DNA from 4 places in the Zoogloea sp. GW822-FHT05C07 genome. Region 1 is predicted to be linked to each of the others. Evidence: predicted binding sites of a transcription regulator. Region 1 holds the regulator's gene; each other region holds the start of a gene.

Region 1 (4,622 bases):
TTGACGGCGTAAAGGCCCGCCAACACGTCGTTTGCGACGAGTTGTGTCAACGGCGGCTAGAAGCCGCTCTCTTCCATTGCGCGACGCTGGCGGTCGACGAATTCCTGCGTCGAGTCGATGCCGCGCAGCAGCAGGATCGTCGAACGCACGGCGGCCTCGAGCAGCACGGCGAGGTTGCGGCCGGCCGCAACCGGCAGCACGACGCGGCGTACCGGCACGCCGAGGATGGGTTGCTGCTCGCCGTCGAGGGTCAGGCGTAGCGGGTCTTCCTGGCCCGGCTGGCGGCGTTGCAGATGGACCACCAGCTTGAGCTTCATCTTCCGCCGGCAGGCCGTTTCGCCGAAGATCGTACGGATGTTGAGGATGCCGAGGCCGCGCACCTCGATGACGTCCTGCAGCAGTTCGGGGCAGCGCCCCTCCAGCACGGTCGGGGCGATGCGCGAGAACTCGACGATGTCGTCGGCCACCAGGCCGTGGCCGCGGGAGATCAGTTCCAGCGCCAGTTCGGATTTGCCAGCGCCGGAGTCGCCGGTGATGAACACGCCAAGGCCCAGCACGTCCATCAGCACCCCGTGCAGAGCGACCCTTTCGGCCAGCTGGCGCGACAGGTAGCTGCGCAGCAGGTCGATGACGTTGGCGGACGGCAGCGGGCTGGCGAAGAGGGCGATGTCCTCGTTCGCACACAGCGTGCGGATGCTGCTCGGAATCTCCTCGTCGTCGGCGACGATGAGTGCCGGCGGGGCGTAGGAGAGGATCTCCCGGACGTGGTGGATGACCTTCTCGCGGGTCTGGCGGCGGGCCCAGGCCATCTCGGAGGAGCCGAGGATTTGCAGGCGGTCCGGGTGGATCAGGTTGAGGTGGCCGACCATGTCGGCAGGCCAGATGCGGTCTTCGGAGACCGAAATGCGGGTCGCCAGGCTGCCGCAGATGTGGCGCAGCCGCAGGCGCTCCAGGTTGTCGTCAAACAGCCGGCTGACTGTCGTCTGACGCATGGCTGCCCCATTGGGCGAAAAGGGTGTGGGCGGCCTGGGCATCGGGCGCGCTCATCAGCTGTTCACGGAAGCTGCGGTCGCTGAACATCTGGGCCAGTTCGGACAGCAGTTGCAGATGGTGCTCGTTGGCCTGCTCGGGAACCAGCAGCACGAACAGCATCGACACGGGGCGTCCGTCGGGGGCGTCGAAGGGTACCGGCTCGGCGAGGCGGATGAAGGCACCCAGCGCCTCCTTGAGGCCCTTGATGCGGCCGTGGGGAATGGCGATGCCCTGGCCGAGGCCGGTCGAGCCGAGCTTCTCGCGGGCAAACAGGCTGTCGAAGACTGTGCTGCGGCCGATGCCGTGGTTGTTCTCGAACAGCAGGCCGGCTTGCTCGAAAGCGCGCTTCTTGCTGCTCGCCTCGAGTCCGACGACCACGTTGGTCGGCGGCAGAAGTTTGGCGATGAGGTTCATGCGAGGACTCTCCCGTGTGCGGAACGGGCCGACACAGGTTGCCGGTGAAAGGCGATTCAGGAAGATCCGGAGGCGGAGGCCGCCGGGGCCGTTGTGTCAATTGGGGCGCATTATAGCCACAACGGTCCCGGGGAAAAGGGTATTACGCGACGCCGGGAATCAGGACTCGGCGAGGTGTTGCTTCAGGGAGTCGTGACCGTGGTCGCTGGTCTTGTCCTTGTACTTCAGGACCTGGCGGTCGAGCTTGTCGATCAGCCCGTCGATGGCTGCGTACATGTCGGCATCTTCGTTCTCGACGAAGATGTCCTTGCCGCGCACGTGCACGGTAACTTCGGCCTTCTGACGCAGCTTTTCCACCGAGAGGATCACGCCGACGCTGGTGACGTTGTCGAAGTGACGGATCACGCGGTCCAGCTTGCTCGTGACGTACTCGCGGATGGCCGGCGTAACTTCGACGTGATGCCCCGTGATGTTGAGGTTCATGGTTGCTACCTTTCTGTCAGATGGTTTTGCGCAGACTGACCGGCGGAATATCGAGGGACTCGCGGTATTTTGCAATTGTCCGACGAGCCACGACGATACCCTGCTGGCCCAACAACTCGGCAATCTTGGCGTCGGACAAGGGTTTCTTCTTGTCTTCCGCTCCCACGAGCTGGCGAATCAGCGCCCGAATCGCCGTCGAGGAAGCAGCCCCACCGCTGTCGGTGGCAACGTGACTGCCGAAAAAATACTTGAACTCGAAAATGCCCCGCGGTGTGGCCATGTACTTTTGGGTGGTCACCCGCGAAACGGTGGATTCGTGTAGATCCAGTTGTTCGGCAATTTCCCGCAGGGTCAGCGGTCGCATTGCCACATCGCCATAATCGAAGAACTGGCGCTGGCGGTCAACGATCGCTTGCGAAACCCGCTGGATGGTGTCGAAACGCTGCTGCACGTTCTTGATCAGCCAGCGTGCTTCCTGCAGGTGGCTGGACAGGGAACCGCTGGCGCCGCGGTTGTCGCGCAGGATCTGGGCATACAGCTGGTTGATGCGCAGGCGCGGCATCGCGTCGGGATTGAGGCTGACGACCCAGTTGTTACGCATCTTGCGGACCACCACGTCGGGGACCACATAGCGGGTGTCGGCCTGGGAGAACTGGGCGCCGGGGCGCGGGTTGAGGCTGAGGATCAGCGCATGGGCCTCGCGCAGCGTGTCGTCGCTGCAGCGCAGGGCGCGCTTGATCTTCAGGAAGTCGCGGGCAGCCAGCAGTTCGAGGTGTTCGCTGACGATGGCGATGGCCAGGTCGCGGGCTTCGCCGGGGGGCTGGGTATGCAGCTGCAAGGCCAGGCACTGGCCCACGTCCTGGGCGCCGATGCCGGCCGGGTCCAGGCTCTGGATCTGGCGCAGCGCGATCTTGAGATCGTCGAGCTCGATTTCCAGCTCGGGGGGCAGCAGCGGCAGCAGGTCAGCCAGATCCTGGCTGAGGTAGCCGTCGTCGTCGAGGGCCTCGATGAGGAAGCGCACCAGCGCCCTGTCCCGGTCGGACAGCGGGGTCAGGGCGACCTGAGCGTCCAGGTGGTCGCGCAGGGATGGCACGGCGGCCTGGAACTCCTGGAAGTCGGTCTCGTCGTCGTCGTCGCGCTGCCCGCCGCTACCCGCCGCAGCCCATTCGCCGGCTTCGCCGCTGCCGTCGAAATCGTGGTCCGGCTCGCGCTCGCGTTCCGCCTCCCGGGATTGCTCCTGCTCGCGCTCGTGGGCGGCTTCGCTGCCCGCCGGCGCCACGGGGCCGGGCGCCTCGACGCGGCTCGAGCCGAGGTCGCCCTCGGGCTCCTCCCGCTCGAGCATGGGGTTTTCCAGGAGGATCTTCTCGATCTCCTGGTTGAGTTCGAGGGTCGACAACTGCAGCAGCTTGATGGACTGCTGCAGCTGGGGCGTCAGCGCGAGATGCTGGGAGAGTTTGAGCTGAAGGCTGGGCTTCATGAGTCGTATCGGGCCTCAGAGCCTGAAGTGCTCGCCGAGGTATACCTGGCGGACCTGTTCGTTGTGAACGATCTCGTCCGGGCGGCCGCTGGCCAGCACCTCGCCGGCGTTGATGATGAAGGCACGATCGCAGATGCCGAGGGTTTCACGGACGTTGTGGTCGGTGATCAGCACACCGATCCCCTTGTCCTTCAGGAAGCGGATGATCTTCTGGATGTCGATGACGGCGATCGGGTCGACGCCGGCGAAGGGCTCGTCGAGCAGGATCAGGCGGGGGGCGGTGGCCAGGGCGCGGGCGATCTCGCAGCGACGGCGCTCACCGCCGGACAGGGAGATGGCGGTACTGTCGCGCAGGTGCTCGATGCCCAGCTCGTTCAGCAATTCGTCGAGGCGGCTGGCGATCTGGGCCTTGGATAGGCTCTGCAGCTCGAGCACAGCCTGGATGTTCTCGGCCACCGTCAGCTTGCGGAAGACACTCATCTCCTGCGGCAGGTAGGACAGCCCCAGGCGCGCGCGCTGGTGGATCGGGCGATGGGTCAGCACCTCGTCGTCGAGGGTGATCTCGCCGCCGTCGGCGGCCACCAGGCCGACGATCATGTAGAAGCAGGTGGTCTTGCCGGCGCCATTGGGGCCGAGCAGGCCGACGACCTCGCCACTGCCGACGTTGAAGGAAACGTCGTGAACGACCGTGCGGGCCTTGTACTTCTTGCGCAGGTTGCTGACTTTAAGCAGGCTCATCGCCGGGGTGTTCTTTCAGGACTCTACGAATGATTTCGGTGGAAAAGCCGCGACCTTGAAGGAATCTCGCCTGCCGTGCCCATTCTCGCGCGTCTGCGGGCGGCGTGGAGAATTTTCGGCGGTGGATGTCGCGTGCCCGTTCGAATTCGCTCTCAGCGGTGTTTTCCGCGATCGCGTCGCCGATCAGTTCGGAGGATACCCCGCGGCGGCTCAGTTCCAGTTTCAGGCGGGCGGCACCGAAGCGGCTGGCCTTGGCGCGCACGTAGGCGTCGGCAAAACGGGCATCGGACAGCAGGCCGAGGTCTACGAGGCGGTTGAGCTCGGCATCGACCTCCTCGTGGCTGCCGAGCGTGCCGAGCTTGCGCGCCAGCTCCACGCGGGAGTGTTCCCGCTGGGCCAGGCAGCGTAGCGCGCGCTCATGCAGGCTTGCAGTCATCGGCGTGCCGTCCGGGGCCGCTTCGTCAGGCCGCCGCTGCGG
Region 2 (4,622 bases), 1.4 Mb from region 1:
GGTGTTTTCGGCGCGTTCCATATAGCGCGCCATCCAGAACAGGTGGTCAGCGGTGCGGCTCAGCATTGTCAGGCCTCCAGTACCCAGGTGTCTTTGGTGCCCCCGCCTTGCGAGGAGTTCACCACCAGCGATCCTTCGCGCAGGGCGACACGAGTCAGACCACCCGGGACCATCTGGATCTCGGTGCCGGACAGCACAAACGGGCGTAGATCCAGGTGACGTGGTGCGATACCGCTTTCGACGAAGGTCGGGCAGTTCGAAAGAGCCAGTGTGGGTTGTGAAATGTACTTTTCAGGATTGGCTTCGAGGTGCTTGCGGAACGACTCGATCTGCTCCTTGGTGGACGCAGGGCCGACCAGCATTCCGTAGCCGCCGGCGCCGTGCACTTCCTTCACGACAAGTTCGGGCAGGTGGGCGAGGGTATAGGCCAGATCCTCGGGCTTGCGGCACATGTAGGTCGGAACGTTGTTGAGGATGGGCTCTTCGCCGAGGTAGAAGCGGATCATCTCGGGAACGTAAGGATAGATGGACTTGTCGTCCGCCACGCCTGTGCCGATGGCGTTGGAGAGGGTGACGCGACCGGCCCGATAGGCTTTCAGCAGGCCGGGAACGCCGATCATGGAGTCCTTGCGGAATGCTTGGGGATCCAGGAAGTCGTCATCCACGCGGCGGTAGATCACGTCAACGCGGCGCGGGCCTTGGGTTGTGCGCATGAAGACCTGCTCGTCCTCGACGAAGAGGTCCTGTCCTTCCACCAGTTCCACGCCCATCTGCTGTGCCAGGAAGGCATGCTCGAAATACGCACTGTTATATGCGCCGGGCGTCATCACGACTACTGTGGGGTCTGCCACGCCAACCGGAGCAACGCTACGCAGGGTATGCAGCAGCATGTCCGGATAGTGCTCGACCGGGGCTACGCGGTGCCTCGCGAAGAGCTCGGGGAAGAGGCGCATCATCATGCGGCGGTCTTCGAGCATGTACGACACGCCCGACGGCACCCGCAGATTGTCTTCAAGTACGTAGAACTCGCCGGCACCGGCGCGTACGACGTCGACGCCCGCAATGTGTGCGTAGATGTCGCAAGGGACGTTAACGCCCTGCATTTCCGGGCGGTACTGTGCGTTCTTCAGTACCTGGTCGGCGGGAATGTGCCCGGCTTTCAGGATTTCCTGGTCGTGGTAGATATCGTGAATGAAGGTGTTCAGCGCTTTGACGCGTTGACGCAGGCCCGCTTCCAGGCTCTTCCATTCCTTTGCCGGGATGATGCGGGGAATGATGTCGAATGGGATCAGGCGCTCCGTACCCGACTCTTCGCCGTAAACAGCGAAGGTGATGCCGTATCGGTGGAAGAGGGCGTCCGCCTCTGCTCTCTTGCGTTCAATGCGGTCCGCCGGAGTATCTTTCAACCACGCGGCATAGCCAGCGTAATGCGCGCGGACACTCCCATCATCCGCTGTCATTTCATTGAAGAATTTTGTGATGGCCATTAGCGCTCGCCTATTGTGTTGTGAAGCAGAGATACCACTTTTGGTATAGCTAAAAGCATGCCAAATAAAAAATCATAGTAAACAAAAGGGTTTACAGTTCGACTCAAACAAAATGCACTGCTTCGGTGCGTTGGCACTGTCATGGGGATTTGCCTGTGCCGCAATTCGGTGCGCATGTTCCAGGTGGATGTTCGAGGGGGTTTTGGGTCGTGCTGGGCGCGTCGTGAAGGCGAGGTGTGCCAGAATCCAGCTCCCGCTTAAAGAGGGTGGATCTTGATGTGTAGTGCTGCGTTGTCGCCTTCCCCCGTCGTCTATGCTCCTCCCCTCGGGATGCCGAGGGTTGTATTTCAGGACGAAAGCCTCCTCGTGCTGGACAAACCGGCTGGGTTGCTTACGGTGCCCGGGCGTGGGGCTGAACGCATGGATTGTCTTGCGTCTCGCGTGCAGGCTGTCTATCCCGCCGCTCGCATTGTTCATCGTTTGGACATGGCAACGTCAGGGTTGGTTGTCATGGCAATGGGGCGGGATATGGAGCGACAGCTGAGTATCGCGTTTCAGCAGCGGCTGGTCGGCAAGCGGTATGTTGCGGTTGTTGCGGGCGGGTTGGATGAGGATGAGGGGGTAGTGGACTTCCCCCTCATCGTGGATTGGCCGAACCGGCCCAGGCAAAAAATTGATCGGGAACTGGGTAAGCCCGCGTTAACGCACTACCTAGTTCTGGGGCGTGATATTGCATCCGGCACAAGTCGTGTTGAACTTACTCCTGTCACGGGGAGATCTCATCAGCTACGTGTACATATGATGGCAATCGGGCACCCCATTCTTGGCGATGATCTGTATGCCGGCGTAGCTGAGCGAACGGCGACGTCGCGTTTGCTGCTACATGCGGCTGGCCTTGCCGTTCCGCACCCGGTGAATGGCCAGCTCTTACGTTTTGCGAGTGAGCCGCCGTTTTGAGGTCGTTCGATCGCCAGCTTCTTAGAAGCTCTAACAAAAAGACCCATTCGCCCCTGTTCACGATGGTCGAATTTCGTTAACCTCGGCCTTGTTTCTTTGAATAGAGGACATGGCCAAAGCACTTCTCGACGACGATCTGTGGGCCTTGATCGAACCGTTGCTACCTCCCGCCAAGCCCCGTCGGAACAAGTATCCGGGGCGCAAGCCGCTCGATGATCGAGCGGTTCTGACCGGCATCCTGTTCGTCCTGCAAAGCGGCATCCCTTGGGAGATGCTGCCCCAGGAAATGGGCTGCGGCTCGGGCATGAGTTGCTGGCGGCGCCTGCGTGCCTGGCAGGAAGCGGGTGTCTGGGACAGGCTGCATGAGGTACTGCTGGCTCGCTTACGCACGGCCGACAGGATCGATTGGTCCCGTTGCATCGTCGATTCTTCCTCCATTCGTGCTGTGGGTGCGGGTCAAAAACAGGACCCAATCCCACCGATCGCGCACGCCCCGGCTCCAAGCACCACCTGATCACCGAAGCGCAGGGCATTCCGTTGGCGGTCATCCTGACCGGCGCCAATCGCAACGACGTAACCCAACTTTTGCCCTTGGTCGAAGCCATTCCACCTATTCGTGGCAAGCGGGGGCGCCCACTCTCCAAGCCCCGCATCATCCAGGCCGACCGTGGCTACGATCACGACAAGTACCGCCGGCCCCTTCACGCTCAAGGCATCAAGACCGAGATCGCCCGGCGCAACACGCCGCACGGCAGCGGCTTGGGCAAAACCCGCTGGGTGGTCGAGCGAACCATCGGCTGGCTCCACAATTACCGACGCCTGCGGGTTCGATTCGAGCGATTGGCCGTCATTCACGAAGCCTTTATCAAGATCGCCTGCAGCCTTATTTGCTGGCGAAAACTGAACTGCGCGGAAAACTCATTTTGTTAGGTCTTCTTAGTGCGATCCTGTACGTGAAATTATTTTTCCAAATAGTGTTGACGCATTCCGATAACTCTTTATAATGCGCAGCTCTTTCGCTGCAGCGCGTTACGAAGTAGGCGCTACGGGGTGAGGAGGCGGTGCTGAAGCGGTTTGTGTGTTTCGGTGCTGGCGCGTTAAGCAGTTTGTTTCGAAGTGCTGAAACAAACTGCTTGACAGGGTTAAAAGGCTCTGTATAATGCGCACCTCTTCGCTGCTTCTGCAGCAGTTCTTTAAAAAGATGAACAACCGATAGGTGTGGGTGCTCGGTTTTGAGGGGTGACTGATTTATATCAGAAGCCACAAAGAAATTGAAGTATCTGCAGAAATCGTCAGGTTTCTGGAGTTTTTGGATTGAACTTAAGAGTTTGATCCTGGCTCAGATTGAACGCTGGCGGCATGCTTTACACATGCAAGTCGAACGGCAGCACGGGCTTCGGCCTGGTGGCGAGTGGCGAACGGGTGAGTAATGCATCGGAACGTGCCGTGTAATGGGGGATAACGTAGCGAAAGTTACGCTAATACCGCATACGCCCTGAGGGGGAAAGCGGGGGATCGTAAGACCTCGCGTTATACGAGCGGCCGATGTCGGATTAGCTAGTTGGTGGGGTAAAGGCCTACCAAGGCGACGATCCGTAGCGGGTCTGAGAGGATGATCCGCCACACTGGGACTGAGACACGGCCCAGACTCCTACGGGAGGCAGCAGTGGGGAATTTTGGACAATGGGCGAAAGCCTGATCCAGCCATGCCGCGTGAGTGAAGAAGGCCTTCGGGTTGTAAAGCTCTTTCAGTCGGAAAGAAATCCTTCGGGTTAATACCTCGGGGGGATGACGGTACCGACAGAAGAAGCACCGGCTAACTACGTGCCAGCAGCCGCGGTAATACGTAGGGTGCGAGCGTTAATCGGAATTACTGGGCGTAAAGCGTGCGCAGGCGGTGATGTAAGACAGATGTGAAATCCCCGGGCTCAACCTGGGAACTGCGTTTGTGACTGCATCACTCGAGTACGGCAGAGGGAGGTGGAATTCCGCGTGTAGCAGTGAAATGCGTAGAGATGCGGAGGAACACCGATGGCGAAGGCAGCCTCCTGGGCCAGTACTGACGCTCATGCACGAAAGCGTGGGGAGCAAACAGGATTAGATACCCTGGTAGTCCACGCCCTAAACGATGTCAACTAGTTGTTCGGTGAGGAGACTCATTGAGTAACGCAGCTAACG
Region 3 (4,622 bases), 1.6 Mb from region 1:
CATCAGCAACAGCTGCGGACTGGTCAGCAGCGCCCGGGCGATTGCCACCCGCTGGCGCTCGCCGCCGGACAGCGCGGCGGTGCCGCGCTCCAGCAGATGGCCGATGCCCAGCAGTTCGACCGCCGCCTCCCAGCCGACCTTGCGCTCCGCAGCGGCGATGCGCTTCATGCCGAACTCCAGGTTGGCGCGCACCGACAGGTGGGCGAACAGGCTGGCTTCCTGGAACACATAGCCGAGGGCGCGCTTGTGGGTCGGCAGGAAGATCCGCCGCGCGTCGTCCTGCCAGCATTCGCCGTTGATCTCCACGCGCCCGACCGGCCTCGCCAGCCCGGCCACACAGCGCAGCAGCGAGGTCTTGCCCGAACCCGAAGCTCCGAACAGCGCGGTCACGCCGCGGCCGGGCAGATTCAGGTCCGCCTCGAGGGTGAAATCCGCCAGCGGCAGGCGGCACTGCAGCTGGATGCCGGCGTCGCTCATCGCCCGCCTCCCAGCCCGTTGCGCCCGCCAACGGCGTAGAGCCCCAGCAGCACGATGAAGGAAAAGGCCAGCAGGCCGGCGGCGAGGCCGTGGGCCTGGCCGTACTCCATCGCTTCCACGTGGTTGTAGATCTGCATCGAGATGACCCGCGTCTTGTCCGGGATGTTGCCACCGATCATCAGCACCACGCCGAACTCGCCCACCGTATGCGCAAAGCCGAGGATGGCCGCGGTGATGAAGCCCGGCCGGGCCAGCGGCAGCGTGACCGTGAAGAAGGTGGCCAGTGGCGAGGCGCGCAGCGTCGCGGCGACCTCCAGCGGGCGGTCGCCCATCGCCATGAAGGCGTTCTGGATCGGCTGCACGACGAAGGGCAACGAATAGATGATCGAGGCCACCACCAGGCCGGTGAAGGTGAAGGGCAGCCGCCCGAAGCCGAGGGCCTCGGTGAAGCGCCCCACCGCCCCCTGCGGCCCCATCAGCACCAGCAGGTAGAAACCCAGCACCGTCGGCGGCAGCACGATGGGCAGCGACACCACCGCTCCGATCACGCCGCGCAGGCGCGACCGGGTGCGGGCCAGCCACCAGGCGATGGGGGTCCCTATGATCAGCAACAACACCGTGACGAGGGTGGACAGCTCGAGGGTCAGGCGAACCGCCGACCAGTCTTCCGGTGTCAATTCCATCGCTCAACCATCGATCAGAGTTCGTACCCGTAGGACTTGATGATCGCCGCCGCGGTCGGCGACTTCAGGAAGGCGGTCAGCGCCTCCACGCCGGCATGCCCCTTGCCCTTGCCGAGCACCACCGCGTCCTGACGGATCTGGCTGTAGTACTTGGACGGCACCAGCCAGTAGGAGCCACCGTCGATCAGCTTGCCGTCCTTGTGGATCTGCGAATAGGCGATGAAGCCCAGCTCGGCACTGCCCGACGACACGAACTGCTGGGCCTGGCCGATGCTCTCGGCGAGGACGATCTTGGGCTGCAGGCTGTCGGCCAGGCCGAGGGCCTTGAGGGTTTCCATCGCGGCCAGGCCGTAAGGCGCCAGCTTGGGATTGGCGACGGACAGGTGCTCGAACCTGGCGCCCTTCAGCACGTCGCCCTTGTCGTCCACCACGCCAGCCTTCGGCGACCACAGCACCAGCTTGCCGATCGCGTAGGTGAAGCTGCTGCCCGCCACGCCGTCGCCTTCCTTGACGAGCTTGGCCGGGGTTTCGTCGTCGGCCGCCAGCAGCACCTGGAAGGGCGCGCCGGACTTGATCTGGGCGTAGAACTTGCCCGTCGAGCCGAACACCAGCTGGGCCTTGTGGCCGGTGGCCTTTTCGAACTCGGCGGCGATCTTCTGCATCGGCGCGGTGAAGTTGGCGGCCACCGCCACCGACACCTCTTCAGCCTGGGCCAGCAGGGAGGAGCCGGCGAGGACGGCAAACAGCGCGAGCGAACGGAAGGAAGGTTTCATCGAAGGACTCCGGTCAGGTTGAAATTCAGTCGAAGATGGCGAGGATCACCGACGTGGCCTGGAAGACCGCACAGGCCGGCGTGCCGATGGCGAGGCCGAGGTTGTTGATGCTGTCGTGGGTCACCACCGAGGTGACGGTGCGCCCGCCGGGCAAGGTGATCGTCACTTCCGAGCTCACCGGCCCTTCGTGGATGCGGCTGACTTCGCCCCACAGGTGGTTGCGGGCAGTGGTGCGCGCCTGCGGATCGGTGATCAGCAGCACCGATGGCGCCTTGACGAAGGCGTGCACGTCCTGGCCGATGCCCAGTTCCAGCGTCTCGGCACTCTCGCGGGTGATCACCGCGACGATTTCGTTGGCATCGTCGAGACGCACCCGCACCTCGAAGCTCACCTCGCCTTCGCGCAGGCCACTGATCGTGCCGGCGAACTGGTTGCGCGCGCTGGTACGCATCGACATGCGGCGCAGCAGGGTCTGGAACTGGCGCATGCTGCCCTCCCCGCCGTCGCCGAGGCGAGCCGACAGGCGGTCGATGGCTTCCTGGTATTCCTGTTCCACCGCCCGGTACATCGCGATGACGCGGCGGCCGTAGTCGGTGAGGTTGGTACCGCCGCCATGCTTGCCGCCCACCGAACGCTCCACCAGCGGCGCCTCGGCCAGGTTGTTCATCGCGTCCACGGCGTCCCACGCCGCCTTGTAAGACAGCGGTACGGCCTTGGCGGCCTGGGAGATCGAGCCGTAGCGGTCGATGGCCTCCAGCAGGCGAATGCGCGTGTCGCCGAGAAAGGTGCCGAACTCGGTATCGACTGTCAGCTTCCCGACAAGCTTGTGGTGAATGGTGCGGCGGGTTGTCATTATTGTTCCTATATATATCGATATACAACGGAGCGTACTGTACTCCAGCAAATAGCGGGCCACCAACCCGCAGCGCGGCACGCTTGAAAGGAATCGACGCCCTTGCGCAAGCGGGCGGCACCATCGCATGCTGGCACCCGCAGCCATCGTTTCCGGAGAACGTCCCATGAAGATCAGCGCCCGCAACGCCTTCGACGGCACCATCGACGCCATCACGCTCGGCACCATCAATTCCGAGGTGGACGTGGCGCTGCCCGGCGGCCTGAAGATCGTCGCCACCGTCGCCAACGACGCGGTCAGGGAACTCAACCTCGCCGCCGGCACCCCCGTCCAGGCCTTCGTCAAAGCCTCGTCGGTACTGCTCGTGGCCGGCGGCACGGGGGCCAGGCTGTCGGCCCGCAACTGCCTCGACGGGACGATCTCGGCGATCACCGAGGGGCCGATCAGCACCGACGTAGCCCTCACCCTCGGCAACGGGCAGACCGTCCACGCCACGATCACCCATGAAAGCTCAGTCACCCTCGGCCTGAAAGTCGGCGCTCCGGCCACCGCCGCGTTCAAGGCCCCATCGGTAATCCTCGGCCTCGTCAGCTGAGCGCACCAACCCGGTTCCGCCCCCCTTCCTCCGGCACGCACCGCGATACGCGCCACACAAGCTGCTGCACTGCGCCGCAGCGCCCTATATGCACTTAAATACAGCGAACGCCCAATCGCAGTGCATTTGCGCAGCTTATTTGCGTATCAATCAGGAACCAGTTTCTCCCCCCAGGTAATCCCCCTCGCCTCACAGGCTTTCAAGAAAGGCCAGCAGCGCACGACGCTCCCCAACCGGCAGTGCTGCGAAGCGCTTGCTCGCCACCTTCGCCTCGCCGCCATGCCACAAGATCGCCTCGGTCAAGCTGCGCGCGCGGCCGTCGTGGAGATAGCGCTGCTGCTCGCTGATCGTCTGCGTCAGCCCGATCCCCCACAGCGGCGGCGTGCGCCACTCCCGCCCCGAGGCCGCGAAATCCGGCCGGCCATCGGCCAGCCCGGAACCCATGTCGTGGATCAGCAGATCCGTATAGGGCGCGATGGTCTGCCCGGCGAGGCGCGGGAAACGCGGCGACGCACCAGTCGAGAGGCTCGGCCGGTGGCACTGCGCACAGCCGCTGGCAACGAACAGCGCCTCGCCGCGCCGCACGGCCTCGCTGTCCGCATTGCGGCGGGCCGGCACGGCCAGGTGGGCCAGGTAGAACTCCGCGTCGTCCAGCTGGCGGGCGCTCAGCTCCGGCGTACCGCCGTTCGGCGCCTGCCGGCAGGCGGACTGCGCGGCGGTACAGTTCTGCGCCGGATGCAGGTCGGACGTGATTCCCAGGTCGCCCAGGAAAGCCCCGGCGATCTGTGCGCGCAGCGTCGGCATGTTGGCCTTGTAGCCGAAGCGGCCGGCCTCCAGTGCAGCGGTTTCCGGATTCCACACCCGGTTTACACGCCCTTTCACGCCGTCCGCCTTGCGCTCCGCGGCCAGCGCCGCCAGGGTCTGCGCCGACACCGCATCGAGCAGCCCCATGCCCACCACCTGCTGGCCGACCCGCGGCGAGGTCAGCACCCTGCCGATGGCCCCGTAGCCCAGTTCGGTGAAAGCCAGCCGCGGACGGCGCAGCGAGACCACTTCGCCATCCGCCAGCCGGTGCTTGGACTCGATCCAGCCCAGGCGCACGCGCCCCTCGCCGGGCACGCCGGGAATGCCTTCCTCGTTGAACTGGTCGCCATAGGCCGGGTGGGGTCGCGGTCCGCCATGCGGGCCCCGCCCGACCACCGACAGCCGTACCAGCATCGACTGCATGCGCTCGTCCGGCT
Region 4 (4,622 bases), 520 kb from region 1:
GCATCAAGGAAGGTGAATTCCGCATCCGCACCCTCGAAGAGGCGCGCGTGCTGGCGTCCTTCATCGCGCTGCTGGGCCCGCAGCCGGATACGTTGGCAATGGGCCTGTCCGAGCTGCTGGTGAATGGCGTCGAGCACGGCAACCTGGGGATCGAGTTCTCCGAGAAGAGCCGCCTGCGCGAGAACGACAGCTGGGAGGAGGAGATCGCCCGCCGGTTGGCGTTGCCGGAGAACCGGGACAAGGTGGTGCGCCTGCGCGTGCGCAGCGACGACAGTCGCTGGGTGTTCGAGATCCGTGACGACGGCGAAGGCTTCGACTGGCGCAAGTTCCTCGACTTTGACCCGGAGCGCGCCTTTGCGCCCAACGGGCGCGGCATCGCGCTGTCCCGCCAGCTGGCCTTTGCGAGTCTGACCTACCTGCCGCCGGGCAATCAGGTGGTGGTCACGGTTGCCAAGGGCCAGGAACTGGTCTGATACCTACTGGATGGAATTTGCGGATGGATGCCGATGAAAGGGCATCGTCCGCCAACTGCAGAGACTCTGGAATGGCAGAAAAACCGTTGCGCGTGCTGGTCGCGGATGACATTGCGTCGAACAGGAGCATCGTCGGCACCTTCTTGGCCCACCTGAACTGTATTCCCATTTACGCCGAGGACGGCGTGGAGGCCGTCGAGCTGTTCCGGCGCGAATCGCCCGACGTGGTGCTGATGGATCTGATGATGCCGCGTATGGACGGCTTCGAGGCGATCCGTCAGATCCGCAGCATTGCCGGCGACCGCTGGGTGCCGGTGATCATCCTGTCGGCCCTCAGCGGCGAGGGCGACATCGTGCATGGCCTCGACATCGGTGCCGACGATTACCTGGCCAAACCCCTGTCCTTCCCGGTGTTTGCCGCGCGTTTCAAGGCCCTGCGCCGCCTGCTCGACATGCAGCGCCGGCTGGCGAGTTCGCTGGAGCAGGTCCGGGCGGTGGCCAATGGGGTCATCGACGGCATCATCTCGGCCGACGACAGTGGCCGCATCCTGTCGGTCAACCGGGCGGCCAGCCAGATCTTCGGGTACTCGTCGTCGGAGATGATCGGTCAGCCCCTTGGCATGCTGATGTCGGACGGCGAGTTCGGCGTCGCCGAGTTGTCCATTCCCAACCTGCTGTCGTCCGGGCAGATGAAGACCGGCGGCCAGATCCGCGAGATGCTGGGGCGGCGCAAGAGTGGCACGACCTTTCCGATGGAGGTCGGCATGTCCGATCTCCAGCTGCCCAACCGGCGCATGTTCATCGGCGTCGTGCGCGACGTCTCCGAGGCGCGCCGCATCCAGCTCCAGCTGGCCGAGGACGCGGCCCGTCTGCAGCGTTACCACGACGAGTCGGAGCGCGAGCAGGAACTGGCGATGAGCATCATGGAGCGCCAGATCCGCAGCGACTGGCTGCACGACAGCGCGGTGCAGTATGCGGTGATGCCGGCGCGCAACTTTTCCGGCGACGTGGTGGCCGTGGCGCGGGCGCCGGACGGGTCGCTGTACGCGATGCTGGCCGATGCCACCGGGCACGGGCTGGCCGCCGCGGTGAGCGTGCTGCCGGCGCTGGGCGCGTTCTACCGGGGCGCCGCGCGCAACGCGCCGTTGGCGAACCTGGTGACGGAGCTCAACGATTTGCTGTGCGGACTGCTTCCGGCGGGGCGTTTCGTCGCGTCGGCCCTGGTCCGGCTGGCGGCGGGCGCGCCGGAAGGGCAGATCTGGGTCGGCGGCGTGCCTGACGTGCTGCTGATCGACGACAGTGGCGCCGTGGTGCAGCGTTTCGTGTCGCGCCAGCTCCCTCTCGGCATCGTGCCGTCCGCCGAGGCGGACATCGCCTGCGAGGCCTTCGGCTGGAAGGCCCAGTCGCAGATCGTGCTGTGTTCGGATGGCCTGACCGAGGCCGAGAACCGCCAGGGGCAGCCGTTCGGCAGGGCGGGCCTGGAGCAGACCCTGCGCACCACGCCGCGGGCGTCGCGGGTGGCGGGCTTGCGCGAGGCGCTGAACCGCCATCTGGGGCGCCAGTCGGCCGGCGATGATGTGTCGGTGCTGATCCTCGACTGCCTGGTAAAAGGGGGCGTCACGGCCGGGGCGGCGGCCTAGCGGGGGACCGCCTATTCTGTAAAAGCGGGTCCATTCCCCTTTCATGCGTTGATTCGTTTTTGTGGATGATTGAATTCGCTTACGCACTGGCGCACTTCATGCTTTAAAGTGCTATGTCTTTCCAGGGTGTTTTCTCATGCTTCGAGTGCTTGTAGTCGACTCCTCCCGCGAGCGTGCCGCGGACGTCTGCGCAGCGGTAGCGCTGGCCGGCCATCAGGTGGCGGCGGTGCTGTCGAATGCTTTCGATCTGTCCGAGCAGGTCCTGGCTACCAAGCCGGACGTGATCTTCATCCAGGCCGATTCCCCCAGCCGCGACACCCTGGAGCATCTGGCCATCATGAACCGGGACTGTCCGCGCCCGGTGCTGCTGTTTTCGCAGGACTCCGATTCGACGGCGATCCGCCGGGCCGTGAAGGCAGGCGTTTCCTCCTATGTCGTTGATTCGGTGTCATCCGAAAGGCTCGATTCGCTGGTCGAAGTGGCCATTGCCCAGTTCGAGGCCTTCCAGCATCTGCGTGCCGAGCGGGACGATGCGACCCGCAAGCTGAGCGAGCGCATCGTCGTGGACAAGGCCAAGGGCGTGCTGATGAAGGCCCGTGGGCTCGACGAGGATGCGGCCTATCACGCGCTGCGCAAGCTGGCGATGGAGCGCGGCCGCAAAGTGGCCGACGTGGCCCAGGACGTGATCGACATGGCCAACCTGCTACTCTGAATGGGGTAGTTCACGGCCGGACGTTGATGTTGAAAGGGCGGTGGCGCGAAGGCGTCGCCGCCCTTTTTCTTGCTGATTCCCCGATGTTTCCTCGAAATGAGCCGGAATGGTGCTGGCAGGTCGATTGCTGCACTGCGGAAGTGCATCCGCGGAGTGCGATTTTTATACCTCTTAGGGGGTAGTTTTGTGTCCGTTTTGGGTTTTTTGTTTTTGTTCAATGATTTGCCGTTATTGGCACGGTCCTCGCTTAATCCAGACAGAAGTCGGACCAACGGCGGCCCGGCTTGATCAGGCGATCAGACTTGGACAAAGGCGTCCATCCCCCCAGCGCGAATTGCGCGGGGAGATGTGACGCCTCTTTTTTTTGGGTAAGCGGATCAGGGGCATGTGATGAGCGCGCAATTCGACGACAAGATTCTCTCCCGCCGCGGCTTTCTGAAGGCCGGCGCGACTATTGGAGGTGTGGCAGCGATGGGGACGATGCTTCCGACGAGCGGTGCATGGGCCGCGGGTTCCGACAAGCCGGAACTGGAAGAAGTGAAGATCGGGTTCATCCCGCTGACCGACTGTTCCTCGGTGGTGATGGCCTCCGTGATGGGCTTCGACAAGAAGTACGGCATCAAGATCACCCCGAGCAAGGAAGCCTCCTGGGCCGGTGTGCGCGACAAGCTGGCCAACGGCGAGCTGCACGCCGCCCACGTGCTGTACGGTCTGATCTACGGCCTGCACCTGGGCATCGGCGGTCCGAAGAAGGACATGGCGGTGCTGATGACCCTCAACAACAACGGCCAGGCGATCACGCTGTCCAACGCGCTGAAGGACAAGGGCGCTGTGGATGGCGCTTCGCTGGCCAAGGTCATCGCCAAGAAGGAGAAGGAATACACCTTCGCCCAGACCTTCCCGACCGGTACCCACGCCATGTGGCTGTACTACTGGATGGCCGCCCACGGCATCGACCCCTTCAAAGACGTCAAGAACATCGTCGTGCCGCCCCCGCAGATGGTCGCCAATATGCGCGTCGGCAACATGGACGGCTACTGCGTCGGCGAGCCGTGGAACCAGCGCGCGATCGTGGACAAGATCGGCTTCACCGCGGTGACGAGCCAGGACATCTGGACCGACCACCCGGAAAAGGTGCTGGGCGCCACGGCCGAGTTCGCTGCCAAGTACCCCAACACCGCCCGCGCGATGATCTGCGCGATCCTCGAAGCCTCCAAATGGATTGACGCCAGCGCCGCCAACCGCGCCAAGACCGCCGAGACCGTGGCTGCCAAGAGCTACGTCAATACCGACGTGGATGTGATCCGCAGCCGCATGATCGGCCAGTACGAAAACGGCCTCGGCAAGAGCTGGTCCGAAAAGAACTACATGAAGTTCTACAACGACGGCCTGGTGAATTTCCCCTACCTGTCCGACGGCATGTGGTTCCTCACCCAGCACCGCCGCTGGGGCCTGCTCAAGCAGGACGTGGATTACCTCGGGATCGCCAAGGCGATCAACAAGACCGAACTGTACAAGCAGGCCGCCAGCATCGTCGGTGTGCCGGTGCCCAAGTCCGATTTCCGTACCTCCAAGCTGATCGACGGCGTGGTGTGGGACGGCAAGGACCCGAAGAAGTACGCCGCCAGCTTCAAGATCCACGCCTGACCTGTAGGGGCGAGTGAGCTCGCCCAGCACTGCCGATCCACATCCGCGGGCGAAGCGATTCGCCCCTACAGAATTCTGGAGACCCAGATGAGCACTGCAACCCTTACCTCCGGCCTGGTGAGCGTCGGACCGGACACTGAAGCCGCTTCC

Evidence for each region. The regulator sigma-54, encoded in region 1, starts transcription at its own class of promoters, with help from an activator protein. The targets are predictions, from matches to a motif close to TGGCACGCTTNCTGCTNA.
Region 2: a site for sigma-54 is predicted at 1,533-1,550, ahead of AC3QL2_RS19020 (circularly permuted type 2 ATP-grasp protein). Genes of this name have one in related genera too.
Region 3: a site for sigma-54 is predicted at 2,831-2,848, ahead of AC3QL2_RS05670 (TOBE domain-containing protein). Genes of this name have one in related genera too.
Region 4: a site for sigma-54 is predicted at 3,058-3,075, ahead of AC3QL2_RS15265 (CmpA/NrtA family ABC transporter substrate-binding protein). Genes of this name have one in related genera too.

Annotation. Positions count from the first base shown of each region.
Region 1 covers NZ_CM179510.1:2,747,186-2,751,807, forward strand. The annotation lists gene hprK (HPr(Ser) kinase/phosphatase) at 57-992, opposite strand; gene ptsN (PTS IIA-like nitrogen regulatory protein PtsN) at 961-1,446, opposite strand; gene hpf (ribosome hibernation-promoting factor, HPF/YfiA family) at 1,606-1,929, opposite strand; gene AC3QL2_RS12940 (RNA polymerase factor sigma-54) at 1,946-3,406, opposite strand; gene lptB (LPS export ABC transporter ATP-binding protein) at 3,422-4,144, opposite strand; gene recX (recombination regulator RecX) at 4,131-4,580, opposite strand; gene recA (recombinase RecA) at 4,606-4,622, opposite strand, start outside.
Region 2 covers NZ_CM179510.1:4,126,218-4,130,839, forward strand. The annotation lists gene AC3QL2_RS19015 (alpha-E domain-containing protein) at 1-66, opposite strand, end outside; gene AC3QL2_RS19020 (circularly permuted type 2 ATP-grasp protein) at 69-1,487, opposite strand; gene AC3QL2_RS19025 (pseudouridine synthase) at 1,818-2,444, shown strand; one part of gene AC3QL2_RS19030 (IS5 family transposase) at 2,554-2,902, shown strand; one part of gene AC3QL2_RS19030 (IS5 family transposase) at 2,902-3,374, shown strand; rRNA gene AC3QL2_RS19035 (16S ribosomal RNA) at 3,761-4,622, shown strand, end outside.
Region 3 covers NZ_CM179510.1:1,196,252-1,200,873, forward strand. The annotation lists gene modC (molybdenum ABC transporter ATP-binding protein) at 1-477, opposite strand, end outside; gene modB (molybdate ABC transporter permease subunit) at 474-1,160, opposite strand; gene modA (molybdate ABC transporter substrate-binding protein) at 1,175-1,933, opposite strand; gene AC3QL2_RS05670 (TOBE domain-containing protein) at 1,959-2,786, opposite strand; gene AC3QL2_RS05675 (TOBE domain-containing protein) at 2,953-3,381, shown strand; gene AC3QL2_RS05680 (di-heme oxidoreductase family protein) at 3,571-4,622, opposite strand, start outside.
Region 4 covers NZ_CM179510.1:3,270,380-3,275,001, forward strand. The annotation lists gene AC3QL2_RS15250 (response regulator) at 1-473, shown strand, start outside; gene AC3QL2_RS15255 (SpoIIE family protein phosphatase) at 545-2,113, shown strand; gene AC3QL2_RS15260 (ANTAR domain-containing response regulator) at 2,250-2,825, shown strand; gene AC3QL2_RS15265 (CmpA/NrtA family ABC transporter substrate-binding protein) at 3,216-4,472, shown strand; gene ntrB (nitrate ABC transporter permease) at 4,560-4,622, shown strand, end outside.